Regions from separate parts of the Pseudoalteromonas sp. Of11M-6 genome, predicted to be linked through region 1. Evidence: predicted binding sites of a transcription regulator. Region 1 holds the regulator's gene; each other region holds the start of a gene.
The links. The regulator ArgR, encoded in region 1, controls arginine synthesis, uptake and breakdown. The targets are predictions, from matches to a motif close to ANTGAATANNTATTCANT.
Positions count from the first base shown of each region.

Region 2: the regulator ArgR is predicted to act here: its motif matches at 2,128-2,145, upstream of MHN32_RS11605 (OadG family transporter subunit).
Region 3: the regulator ArgR is predicted to act here: its motif matches at 2,335-2,352, upstream of MHN32_RS12155 (aspartate aminotransferase family protein).

Region 1 covers NZ_JAKRFW010000008.1:118,692-123,175, reverse strand. Annotated here, with positions in the region: gene rpiA (ribose-5-phosphate isomerase RpiA) at 1-531, shown strand, start outside; gene serA (phosphoglycerate dehydrogenase) at 543-1,772, shown strand; gene mdh (malate dehydrogenase) at 1,836-2,768, opposite strand; gene argR (transcriptional regulator ArgR) at 3,010-3,477, shown strand; gene MHN32_RS05960 (OB-fold-containig protein) at 3,893-4,484, shown strand, end outside.
Region 2 covers NZ_JAKRFW010000019.1:50,883-55,366, forward strand. Annotated here, with positions in the region: gene MHN32_RS11595 (sodium ion-translocating decarboxylase subunit beta) at 1-6, opposite strand, end outside; gene oadA (sodium-extruding oxaloacetate decarboxylase subunit alpha) at 17-1,798, opposite strand; gene MHN32_RS11605 (OadG family transporter subunit) at 1,811-2,059, opposite strand; gene MHN32_RS11610 (YcxB family protein) at 2,518-3,012, shown strand; gene csrA (carbon storage regulator CsrA) at 3,089-3,274, opposite strand; gene MHN32_RS11620 (aspartate kinase) at 3,365-4,484, opposite strand, start outside.
Region 3 covers NZ_JAKRFW010000021.1:19,166-23,649, forward strand. Annotated here, with positions in the region: gene astA (arginine N-succinyltransferase) at 1-975, opposite strand, end outside; gene MHN32_RS12155 (aspartate aminotransferase family protein) at 1,043-2,254, opposite strand; gene MHN32_RS12160 (HDOD domain-containing protein) at 2,612-3,787, opposite strand; gene MHN32_RS12165 (aminodeoxychorismate/anthranilate synthase component II) at 4,001-4,484, opposite strand, start outside.

The DNA.
Region 1 (4,484 bases):
ATCAAGGATCAAATCAAAGGGGCAGTATCAAGCTCTGAAGCTTCAACAGAGAAGCTAAAAGCACTTGGTATTGAAGTTTTCGAGCTAAACGATGTGTCAGAGCTTGCGGTATATGTTGATGGCGCAGATGAAATCAACAGCACCAATGAAATGATAAAAGGCGGTGGCGCAGCACTGACACGCGAGAAAATCGTTGCAGCCGTTGCCAAGAAATTTGTTTGTATCGTTGATAATACAAAGCATGTTGAGACGCTAGGCGCATTTCCACTACCTGTTGAAGTGATCCCTATGGCGCGTAGCTACGTGGCAAGAGAGTTACTAAAATTAGGTGGCGATCCGGTTTACCGCCAAGGCGTTATCACTGATAACGGCAATGTCATTCTTGATGTGCATGGCCTAGAAATTAGCGCAGCAAAAGCGCTTGAAGAAAAAATTAACCAGATTGTTGGCGTCGTGACTAATGGCTTATTTGCCGCGCGTGGCGCTGACGTTGTAATAACAGGCACTCCAGAAGGGCCTAAAATCAACTAGTGAGATTACAGATGAGCAAGGTTTCGTTATCAAAGGATAAAATTCGAATTTTGTTGTTAGAAGGCGTGCATCAAAGCGCCGTTGAGACACTAAAGCGCAACGGTTATAGCAACATAGACTACGTTAAAACATCCTTACCGGAGCCTGAGCTGATCGAGCGGATCAAAGACGCTCACTTTGTCGGGATCCGCTCACGTACCCACCTTACGGAAGCAGTATTAGAACAGGCTGAAAAGCTGGTCGCGATTGGCTGTTTCTGCATCGGCACCAACCAAGTGGATTTGGATGCCGCTAAAAAACGCGGTATCGCCGTATTCAACGCGCCATTTTCTAACACCCGCTCTGTGGCTGAACTCGTATTAGGTGAAATTCTCTTGTTATTGCGCCGTGTTCCTGAACGTAACGCAAAGGCACATCGCGGTGAGTGGGATAAATCTGCCGACGGGTCATACGAAGCCCGTGGTAAAACGCTGGGTATTATTGGTTATGGTCACATTGGCACCCAGCTTGGCATTATGGCTGAGAATATCGGGATGAACGTCGAGTTTTATGACATCGAAGATAAGCTCACGCTTGGTAACGCAACCCAGTTACACACGCTTACGCAATTGTTACAAAGAGCGGACGTGGTCAGTTTGCATGTACCGGAAACATCACAGACCAAAAACCTTATCGGCATGGCCGAAATTGAAGTGATGAAGCAAGGCGCAATACTAATTAATGCATCACGCGGAACGGTTGTTGATATCGACGCCTTAGCTGAAGCATTAGCGGCAAAGAAACTTTCCGGCGCTGCTATTGATGTATTCCCCGTTGAGCCAAAATCTAATCATGAAGAATTCGTCTCACCACTACGCGAGTTTGACAATGTACTGCTAACCCCACACGTTGGTGGTTCTACCCAAGAAGCACAAGAAAACATCGGTGTAGAAGTCGCGGGTAAGTTGGCGAAATATTCAGATAACGGTTCAACAGTCACGGCAGTTAACTTCCCTGAGGTTTCTTTACCTGAATTATCAAACCGAAGTCGTTTATTACACGTACACGTAAACCGCCCAGGCGTACTAACACAAATCAACCAAGCGTTCGCTCAGCACGGTATCAATATTGCGGCGCAATACCTACAAACGGATGAATCTATTGGTTACGTGGTTATCGACGTCGATAGCGACCACTCTGAAGTGGCGTTGAAAGAGTTAAGTGCAGTTGAAGGAACTATCAGAGCACGTATTCTTCACTAAGAATAATCACACATAAAAAAACCAGTCACTGTGAAGCGACTGGTTTTTTTGTATCAATCTGGCTTACGCCATGAAATCAACACCTTCTTTGATGTCTTTTTCAAGTGTCGCTAGCATGTCGTCTTTTGCTTTTTGCTCAAACGCGCTTAGCTCACCGTAAGGAAGTAACTTCTCTACACCGTTTTTACCAAGGATAACTGGCTGTGCAAAGAATGTTGCATCGCCTGTGTTACCTTCAACGTATGCGTACTCAAGTACTTCTTCACCCTGTAGACCTTTCACTAGTGAGAAGCAGAAACGTGCTGCTGCTGCACCCATTGAAAGTGTAGCTGAACCGCCACCCGCTTTAGCTTCAACCACTTCAGTACCCGCGTTTTGGATACGAGTCGTTAGTGCAGCAACTTCTTCGTCAGTGAACTCAACACCTTCAACTTGAGAAAGTAGAGGTAGAATTGTAGTACCTGAGTGACCACCAATTACTGGGATCTTAACTTCAGCAACGTCTAGGCCTTTAAGCTCTGCGATAAAAGTTTCAGCGCGGATAACGTCAAGGGTTGTTACACCGAATACGCGAGCTGGATCATAAGTACCTGCTTTTTTGAACACTTCAGCAACGATTGGTACCGTGCCATTTACTGGGTTTGTGATGATACCAACAAGTGCTTTAGGGCAGCTTCTAACGATACCTTCAGCAAGTGTCTTGATGATACCTGCGTTAACGTTGAAAAGGTCAGCACGGTCCATACCAGGCTTACGAGGCATACCAGCAGGGATAAGCACTACGTCAGCACCTGCAAGAGCTGGGTCTAGGTCGTCTTTACCATAACCCGCTACTTTTACCGCAGTTGGGATGTGAGATAAGTCAACTGCAACACCAGGTACAACAGGTGCAACGTCATAAAGCGCTAACTCCGAGCCAGCTGGAAGACCATTTTTAAGCAATAAAGATAGAGCTTGACCGATACCGCCAGCGGCACCTAATACAGCAACTTTCATTTGAATTCTCCATAATTTGAAGGTGGAATTGAGTGTGCAGTAAAGATAATGAAAAGCGCTGTTAAACACAAATTAATCACGGTTATTTTCGAGATTTTTTGACTAATGTCTTAAATAAAAGTGTAAAGATCGCGACACTTTGTCCACTTATGCTTTACGACTGCCATTTTGGTCGCGCAAATTTGGGAATCTCGGTGGTTTTGTGTAGAATTTAAAGATTAGCCGTAAAAGAAGACAGACTATGCAGCCGCAAGAAAAACAAGAAGCACTGATCAAAGCATTTAAAGCCATTTTAAAAGAAGAAAACTTTGGCTCTCAAGGTGAAATTGTTGATGCTCTAAAACAACAAGGTTTTGACAACGTCAGTCAGAGTAAAGTATCGCGCATGCTGAGCAAGTTTGGTGCTGTACGTACACGTAATGCTAAGCAAGAAATGGTTTACTGTTTACCCGCAGAAATGAGCGTGCCAACAGCAAAAAGCCCTTTGCGTCAGTTAGTCGTTGATATTATGCACAACGAAATGATGATTATTATTCGAACCAGTCCTGGTGCTGCACAGTTAATTGCGAGACTACTTGACTCATTAGGCACCGCAGACGGCGTATTAGGTACCATCGCTGGCGATGACACGATTTTTATTGCCCCTGCCAAAGTATCTGAAATCGACGTTACTTTAGATAAAGTAAAAACCCTGTTCGATAACGTTTAGTCTATTATTTTTATCGGTGCTAACTCACAAGTTAGCACTTACTCTGGTACTTTCCTCCCAACAAACACGCTTTCCCACTATCACAATAAACAGAATAAACTGCTTATCTTTACAGCAAAAAAATGTTTGACATAATATGTCCTTGTGTGGCAACTTTAGAAACGCAAGGTGAGATTTTTCTCACTACGCATGGATAGTTTTTAAGCTGATTGACTAGCTTCTCGGACTTGTTTCCTGCGATGTCGATAACCCATCGGACACGCACGCTATTCTTTTCACTCATTCATCTCACTATCCTATGATGCGGAACTCACCGCTTTGATAGGCCCAAAAAGCGCCTGATGACGTTGAGTGGGCCAGTTTACTTGCTTACTTAACCACTTAAAAAGGAAAAGCAAGGAGTCAAGGAGCAACAATGGAATTTTTAAATACTGTATTTACGTTTCCCACTGTTATTTTTTCAACACTATTACTCATAGTGCTATTGTTCTGGTTAATTGCTTTACTCGGTTTTGCTGATATCGATATCTTAGAAGGCGATGTTGATATTGAAGCCGAAGGCGCAAGTTCTGGTTCTTTTTGGGAGGTTGCTTTTGGTGGCGTCCCAGTGAGTATTTCACTGAGCCTAATCATCGCGCTGGGCTGGATTGTCAGTATTTATGTACAACAATTTTTTGCTTACCTACTGGGTAATGGCATTTTTTACTACCTGGTGGGAACGGCATTTATGCTCGTCAGCCTCATTGTTGCACTACCACTAACCGCCGTGATTGTACGGCCATTACGGCGCTTTTTCGAAAGCCAAGAAACCACATCGAAGCAAGCGCTGGTTGGGCTCGAATGCGTCATTGCAACATCAAGAGTCAGTAACACTTTTGGCCAAGCCCGAGTATATATTCAAGGAACGGATCAACTCATTGAAGTACGCTCGGATGAAGATAACACCTTCACACTAGGAGACAGTGCCTTACTTATCGAACACGACCCCCTTACACATAGCTACACTA
Region 2 (4,484 bases), on a different contig from region 1:
TTCCATCACGACATCCTTATGCTAAAGACATGATGGCATCGCCAGCACTGACGGAGTCGCCTTCAGAGACGAGTAGCTCCGCGACATGGCCACTGTGTGTTGCACGCACCTCGGTTTCCATTTTCATGGCTTCCATGATGAGTACCACATCGCCTTCTTGCACCTCATCTCCTGCGCGCACCATAAGCTTAAATATGTTGCCAGCAAGTGGCGCATTCAAAGTTTCACTGGAGCTTACCGAGGTTGACTGAGGAATAAGCTCACTGTCTTTGACTTGTACTTCTTGTAACTCTCCACCCGGCGCAACCACCACATCGTATACTTTGCCATCCACTTTTACGCTGTAACGCTCACTAGTTGATGACTTGGCTTTAGCAGGCGTCGCTGCAGCTTTTTGCTCTTTGCTTTCAACAAGCGTCGGTTTTGGCTCAAACGCATCTGGATTATTGCGATTTTTCAGGAATTTAAGGCCAATTTGCGGGAATAATGCATAGGTAAGCACATCATCAATAATCTCGTCGGCTAAGGTAATTTGCTCCTCTTTTGCCGTCGCGACTAACTCGCTTTGTAAACTATCCAGCTCAGGTTCAATTAAGTCTGCAGGACGGCAGGTAATAGGCTCTGCGCCTTCAAGCACGCGTTGTTGCAAAGCTTGGTCGACTTGCGCTGGTGTCGCTCCATATTCGCCTTTCAGCACGCCAGCAGTTTCTTTAGTTATAGACTTGTAACGCTCACCTGTAAGTACGTTTAATACCGCTTGCGTCCCGACAATCTGTGAGGTTGGTGTTACCAGCGGTAAGTAGCCAAGTTCTTTACGCACACTTGGAATTTCTTTTAGTACTGCGTCAAGCTTGTCACCTGCACCTTGCTCTCGCAGTTGATTTTCCATATTGGTTAACATGCCACCAGGCACTTGTGCAGATAGAATACGACCATCGACCCCTTTCAAGCTGCCCTCAAAAGCTGTATATTTCTTTCTCACTTCACGGAAATAGGCTGCGATCTCTTCAAGCTCAAGTAAGTCCAGCCCGGTATCACGTTCTGTGCCTTCCACAATCGCCGCGATAGTTTCTGTTGCGCTATGACCATAGGTCATACTCATCGAAGAAATCGCCGTATCGAGCATATCGATACCCGCATCTATGGCTTTTTGATAAGTTGCAGTACTGAGCCCTGTGGTTGCATGGCACTGCATTGCGATAGGAATAGAGACGGACGCTTTAAGCCCAGAGATTAACTTTTCGGCATCATAGGGTTTCAGTAATCCAGCCATGTCCTTGATACAAATGGAATGACAGCCTAAGTCTTCGAGCTGCTTGGCCTGCGTGAGCCACATTTCCAGCGTATGAACAGGGCTTACGGTGTACGAAATCGTGCCCTGCGCATGCGCGCCCACTTTAATGGCCGCTTTAATAGCCGTTTCTAAGTTGCGCACGTCGTTCATTGCATCGAATATTCTAAATACATCTACCCCGTTATGGTGGGCACGTTCAACAAACTTTTCGACAACATCATCAGCATAATGACGATAGCCCAATAGATTCTGACCACGCAGTAGCATTTGCTGTTTGGTTTTTGGCATTGCAGCTTTCAGTGCACGGATCCGCTCCCATGGATCTTCGCCTAAATAGCGAATACACGAGTCGAAGGTTGCTCCCCCCCATGATTCAACAGACCAGTAGCCCATATTGTCGAGCTTCTCAGCGATAGGAAGCATATCTTCCAAGCGCATTCTGGTGGCGAGTAATGACTGATGCGCATCGCGCAGCACTAATTCGGTTAGCTTTAACTGTGACATGCAAAACCCCTATTAATTGTTTTTTCTGTAGGCTGCAACGGCAGCGCTAATGGCTGCAATATGTGCCTGTGGCACACCCTGTGACGATGTTGCTCTGGTTGTTTTTGATCTTGTGGTACTTGGCGCTACTTCTTTAAATTGAGCAGCAAAGTTGGCCAACAGTCGCATCGCAAAAATCAAAATGGACAGAAAAACAAAAACACCAACCATACCGGTCAGCATAAGATTTCCTGCTTGCAGTAGCTGCGCTCCAATATCCATTTTTACCCCTTACTTGCTGTTTGGTTTTCCTATTCGATGTTAACGAACTGGTATAAACCTTCACTTTTTATAGATATTTATTCACCTTATAACAAAAAATGTTCCACTGTAAAGCCTGCTGTAAATTGGTATTACCAAAACACTTAACTTACAAATAATCAGTTAGTTAGCTAGGAAAGCACTAATAAATATGGAAAACCAACGTAATAAATATGAAAAATATTCAAAATAGCGCCAACTAATACTGAGATCCTAATGAATATAGAAAGGATTTTTGATTACGCAAGATAAATTGTAAATTGGACTGACCAAGAGTTAACGTTTACGTAAACGTCATACTGTATGGCGCGTATTTCGCTGGATATAGCAAAAGGGAACTGCAAACAATTTACTCGCGTTACAGCTTTTTCAATATAGATGGGTATAATAGTGGGAAATTTTTACCACAACGAACGTCTATGCCCTCCCTTGAACAAAATGAAAATTTATCTTTTCAAAGCCAATTTAAGTTAGATAAAGCCTATTATCGAGAGTGTTTTGAAGAATCTGAAGCCAATGGACTTGCTGTTAAGCCGAAATATGGCTTGCTTGTACTGCTAATTGCATTGGGGCTGTTTGCTATTTACGGGTTGCAGGAGCACTACGTAGGGAACTTTCTTATTCTATTGGCTGTGGTTGAATGCGTCGCTTTCTATTATCGTAAAGCTTGGTGGGTGATAAGACAGTCGTATTCTCGCGCTGCTGGCAATGTCGTCAAAGTTTCAATCACTAAAACTGGTATTAGCACCAAAGCGAGACATGCCGAATTTTCTTACCCATTTGACGACTTAGATAAACTCGTTGAAACGAGTAGAGGTTTTTTGGTATTTCACCAAAACAAACCGAGCTATATCAGTAAATCTGGACTTAACGAAGAAGCGATTGCTTTTTTGTCTGGGCAAAGCCAGAAATAAGAAACCCCGCAGTGGCGGGGTTTTTTTATGCCAGTCAAACTATGTTAACTAACATCGTAATTCAATATTTGGTCAATTACATATTGCCCGGGCTAGATTTCTCAGCCTGAATTCGCATGTAAATTTCTTCACGGTGAACTGAAACATCTTTAGGCGCATTTACACCAATACGTACTTGGTTACCTTTAACACCTAGTACTGTTACAGTCACTTCATCACCAATCATCAGGGTTTCACCTACTCGACGAGTTAGTATTAGCATTCTCTTGCTCCTGTTATTCCAAAATTTAAAAGATTCCGCGTCAAATCCATTTTAAATAAAAGTTCCTAGAAAAGTAAGCAAAAACTTCTTTTACTCAGTACTTTCCAATTCGAATTTGGCATGTAAAGCCCGTACAGCTAGCTCTAAATATTTTTCTTCTACCAGTGCCGAGATTTTTATCTCTGATGTAGATACTAATAGAGTGTGAATATTTTCTTCGGCCAATGCCATAAAAAAGAGACCAGCAACACCTGAATGAGATTTCATCCCGATGCCAACCGCTGAGATTTTTGCCACGTTAGCATTAACCTCTACGGTTGCGCCACCTAAATTTTGTGCATGTTGCGCTAAAACTTCTTCCGCCAGAATACAATCATTTGTGTGCACAGTAAAAGCATAGTCTATTTTTTTCTCACTGTGGTTCAAATGGTTAATCATATCGACTTCGATATTATGCTCACCAAGAAGAGAAAGTATATTGGCAAGATTACTAGGTTTTGCATCTACATTGTTAACTAAGATAAGCGCTTCGTCTTTGACACTCGCTACCCCAGAGACCACTTTAGTATTTTTCATCTTACCTTCCTCATAGCTAATTAAGGTGCCGTTGTCAGGAGAAAACGAAGAAAGTACACGCAGTGGTACATTATATCGACCAGCCGCTTCAACCGAACGGATCTGCAAAACTTTAGCGCCCACACTGGCCAGCTCCAACATCTCAGGAAAAGTAATATGTGATAAACGCCTTGCATTTGGCTCTATGCGCGGATCGGTAGTATAAACGCCATCGACATCAGTATATATCTGACATTCGTCTGCTTGCAAAGCCCCTGCGATTTCAACTGCTGAGGTATCTGTACCACCACGCCCCAACGTGGTGATATTGCCTTCTTCATCGCGCCCTTGAAATCCGGCAATAATGGTTATTCGGTTATGCTCAAGCTCTTGCTTTAAGCGGGTCGTGTCTATTTCTGTGATCCGCGCTTTAGAGAACATGTTATCTGTTTTAATACCAACCTGATCGGCAAGTAAGCTCACGGCAGAATGCCCACGCTTAATGATGGCCATCGCCAATAACGCAATAGAAACTTGTTCGCCGGTGGTGATCAATACATCTAGCTCACGAGAACTCGGACGTGCATCGATTTGTTGGGCAAGGGAAATGAGACGATTTGTCTCGCCTGACATTGCAGACAACACGACCACCACT
Region 3 (4,484 bases), on a different contig from region 1:
TTTTAGCGCCGCGGCAACATGTGGAGCAAGCGTAACTTCATTGCCATCAGTCAGGGCTAACTCAATTACTGTCGCGCGATAATCAACAAGTTTACCATTTGCGACCATAACAGGGAATCCACCGTTGCTTTCGCCTATTTTCACAGTACGAGTTTCACTATTGCGAACCGTGCGGATGTTCCCCACTTTTGCTTCTACCGTTGGACCCGCGTCGAAGATATCAACATAACCATTAAATGTGAAACCTTCGCTTTTTAGTAGCTCAATTGCAGGACGCGTATTGTCATGAACTTCACCAATCACCGCTTGTGCTTCTTTACTAAGCAGGTTCACGTAGATTGGGTACTTTGGCATTAATTCAGCAATAAAGACCTTTTGGCCGATACCCGTTAGATAATCCGCTGTCGGGAAATCCATCGAGAAGAAATGCTCTTCAAGCCATTGCCAGAACGGGCTTTCGCCTTGCTCGTTAGAAACACCACGCATTTCCGCGATAACGGTTTCAGCAAAACGAGCACGATGTTGGTTAATAAACATAAAGCGAGAGCGAGATAGCAGTTTGCCGTTTGCGCCTTTGCGATAGCCATCTTTCAAAAACAGGGTGCATAATTCCGTCGCGCCAGTGTAGTCATTACATAGCGTTAAAATATCCACTGCTTTATAAACATCGAGTGTGCGTGAAGAGTGGATCACTTTGCTTAGGTGATAATGATAAAACGCATCATCTAAACCAACCGCAGCTTCGATACCGCTGGTACCAACCACCTCGCCTGTTTCAGTATCTTCTAATACAAATAAATAGCCTTCATCAAAAGGCTTGTCTGCTTGCTTGCCAAATGAAGCAACAGAGCGTGCAATCTTCTTCTGTAATAGCTCTTCGTTAACAGGCAAAGAGGTAAAACCGTGGCCTGATTCGTGAGCAATGTTTAAAAGCGCTGGATAATCGCTTTCTTGGATTGGGCGAAGGATCATCATGAGCCCGCTTACTCCTCAAAAATGTGGATAACAACAAGGCCACCAAAAGGTGACCTTGCAACCAGTATTAAGCGTTGTTAGCAACTACCGCGGCAACGGCTTTTTCGAAGCGTGCCATCCCTTCGCGGATGTCAGCTTCTGGAATAACTAGAGATGGAGTGAAACGCACTACGTTTGCACCTGCAACCAGTGACATTACGCCTTGCTTGATACCTTCAACCAAGAATTCTTTTGCTTTGCCTTCGTACTTTTCAGTGACTACACCACCAAGCAATAGACCTTTACCACGTACTTCGGTAAATACGTTGTACTTTTCGTTGATGTCGTTTAGTAGTTCACGGAACAGCTGCTCTTTTGCTTTTACGCCATCAAGTACTGCTGTTGTGTTTACTGTGTCAAATGCCGCTTCTGCAACCGCACACGCCAGCGGGTTACCGCCGTATGTAGAACCGTGAGTACCCACTTTTAGGTGCGCAGCAATCTCAGTTGTTGTGATCATCGCGCCGATAGGGAAACCACCGCCAAGTGCTTTAGCCGTTGTTAAAATATCAGGGGTTACGTTTAAACCTTGGTATGCATACAGGTCACCAGTACGGCCAACACCAGTTTGCACTTCATCAAAAATAAGTAGCGCGTTGTGCTTGTCACACAGCTCGCGAACACCTTTTACAAACTCAGCCGTTGGTGAAATGATACCACCTTCGCCTTGTAGCGGCTCCATCATCACGGCACAAGTGTTGTCGGAAATAAGCGCTTCAAATGCCGCTAAATCGTTATAGTCTGTGTGAACAATGTCGCCCGGCTTTGGACCAAAGCCATCAGAGTATGCAGCTTGACCACCTACGGTCACAGTGAAGAAAGTACGGCCGTGGAAACCTTTGTTGAAAGAGATGATTTGCGACTTTTCAGCACCAAACTTATCTAGTGCCCAACGGCGTGCTAGTTTAAGCGCCGCTTCGTTCGCTTCTGCACCTGAGTTTGCAAAGTAGACTTTTTCTGCGAACGTGGCATCGGTTAGCTTTTTCGCTAAACGTAGTGCAGGCTCATTGGTCATCACGTTAGATAGATGCCAAATTTTCTCGCCTTGCTCTTTAAGCGCGCCCACCAAAGCTGGGTGACAATGACCTAGACAGTTAACTGCGATACCACCAGCAAAGTCGATGTACTCACGACCTTCCTGATCCCATACTCGAGAACCTTCACCTTTCACTGGAATTACCGCTGAAGGTGCGTAGTTAGGTACCATTACGTCGTCAAACAATTCACGATTGATCGTCATTTTATTTCCTCATATTTGGTGAGTGAAAGTGCAAACAAGGAGTCATTTCCTTTTGGAGGTCGGCGCGTTGCCGCCACTTGATAGGATATTTATTCACACCAATTCGGTGCTATGTATTTTGACCCGCCCCTTGATGGCACAAAATTCATACGCTCATTATTCCAGAAAAAGCGCCATTTGTCTCACTTATACCACGTTCTCAGCCCTTAGTATTCAAGGGTTTAACATATATTCTCAACTCAAGTGAATAACTATCTAGGGCAGATATTTAGGGCAAAGCAAGCGCCGTGCAGCCTTGCACAGATCATTTAAGATTAGGTTTTGAATGAATAGTCGCAAAAAAAATTTCAATTTTTTTTACAAAATCGTCAACTGCAGGTTATGGAACGCACATTTTGCCAATTGCTGACGCATTTCCTCGGTAAGTTCTAAATGATTGAGCAAAATCTCGGCTTCGTCGTCTTCAATTAACTGGCTATCTTTTAAAACAAGCAGTTGTGCGTAGCCATAGGCTTTTTGCATCACTTGTGTCAGTGGTAATGGGTCGGCAATGTTTTTATGCGCATTTGGTAGATAAGTTTGCGCATACTCTTCCATGACGGCATTAAAGGGTAAATAACGTAACTCCATTTTTTCAATTAGCTTACGTGAAATCTCTGCTGAATGTTCTATCAACAAGTTACGTAAAAATAACGGATCAGGAGATAACTCCATTAATGCGGTGTGTAGGTCTTTTTGCTTTTTGTCTCGTGCTATTTGCACCTTGGCTTGCCACACCTTTTCAAAGGTGCGTAAATAAAGACGGATCAAGGCCACTTTCCCAAGCTCTAGTAACATGCCTAAAGTAAACGCATGCTGTTCTTTTACCCCAAAAAATGGTGCCAGCTCTTTTGCCGCAATGGCCGTGCTCATGCTCAGCTCGCGTAATTTACGCTTCATTAAGCCAAATGGTTCTGTAGCATGCGGCATCCAGTGTCTTACCGCCATTGTCGGGATCACCATTTGCAAGTTCTCAAGGCCTAAATACCTTAATGCTAATGCCGGCGTGTCGACCTTAATGGACGTGCCTTTACTGTTTTTTTTGCGATACTGTGGCAAGTTGACTAGCGAAACCAGCTCACGACCCAACCAACTTAAGTCATTAACCAAAGGTTCTAAACGCCCAACTGAAGCTGAGCGCACGGCAAGAATGTCTAAAATCGCAGGAACGGAGTCTTGAATGCCAATGACTTCATGATAGATATTATCAAGGTCATGCAGTTGCTTTGTGATAGCTTCTTCGATAACTGAATGTAGATGCTTACTCGCTTTGGCAATATATTTGTGATGGCTTGTGCTGCTTTCTTGGCGTTTTGCAGCCGCTGCAATTTCCACCTCTAGCATAGTGCGCTGTGCGATATTCTCCCCATAGCTAATATCAAATGTATGGATATAGCCTATTTGCTTTTGCGCAAAGTTGAGGCTGATAAGAAGGTCATGGGCACGCTCGGATAGCGCTTGTGCCATTCTAATTTGCTTATTTTCTTGCGTCATGCATGCTACTTATCTAAAGGAAAAACACTGAGTTAAGCACTCAACAGAATCGTCTTACTGATTAACATTATACCAGTAAAAGCAATATTATGATTTGATATTGCGCACAATAGAATCAAAAAGTTACGTATCAAAAACTAGTCTAACCAACAAAAACGCAGCGAATATGGATGTATAACACCTAGGCGAAATCCTGTTGGTTTTGTTTAAACTTTAGAAGCGTTTTATAAAGTTATCAAGTAATGCTAAGCCGTGTTCAGTGAGGATAGCTTCTGGGTGAAATTGCACACCTTCAAGTGCTCTATCGGATGCCAAGAGTCCCATAATTTCATCACGCTCCCCCTCTTGTGTCTGTGTCCAAGCCGTTACGGCTAGAGACTTTGGTAAGCTACTTTGCTCAACAACCAAAGAGTGGTAGCGGCATACTTCGTATGGTGATGGCAGGCCTTGAAATACGCCTATATTGTTATGGTGCACTTGAGACGTTTTCCCATGCATCACTTGTTTTGCGCGAATGACTTTGCCACCTAAAGCTTGTGCAATAGTTTGATGACCAAGGCAAATGCCGAGAATAGGGATTTGTCCCTGTAGACGTTTTACGACTTCAAGCGAGATCCCCGCTTCATCAGGACTGCAAGGGCCAGGAGATAGCACAACATATTTGGGATTAAGCTGCTTGATTTGTGAGGTGCTGATT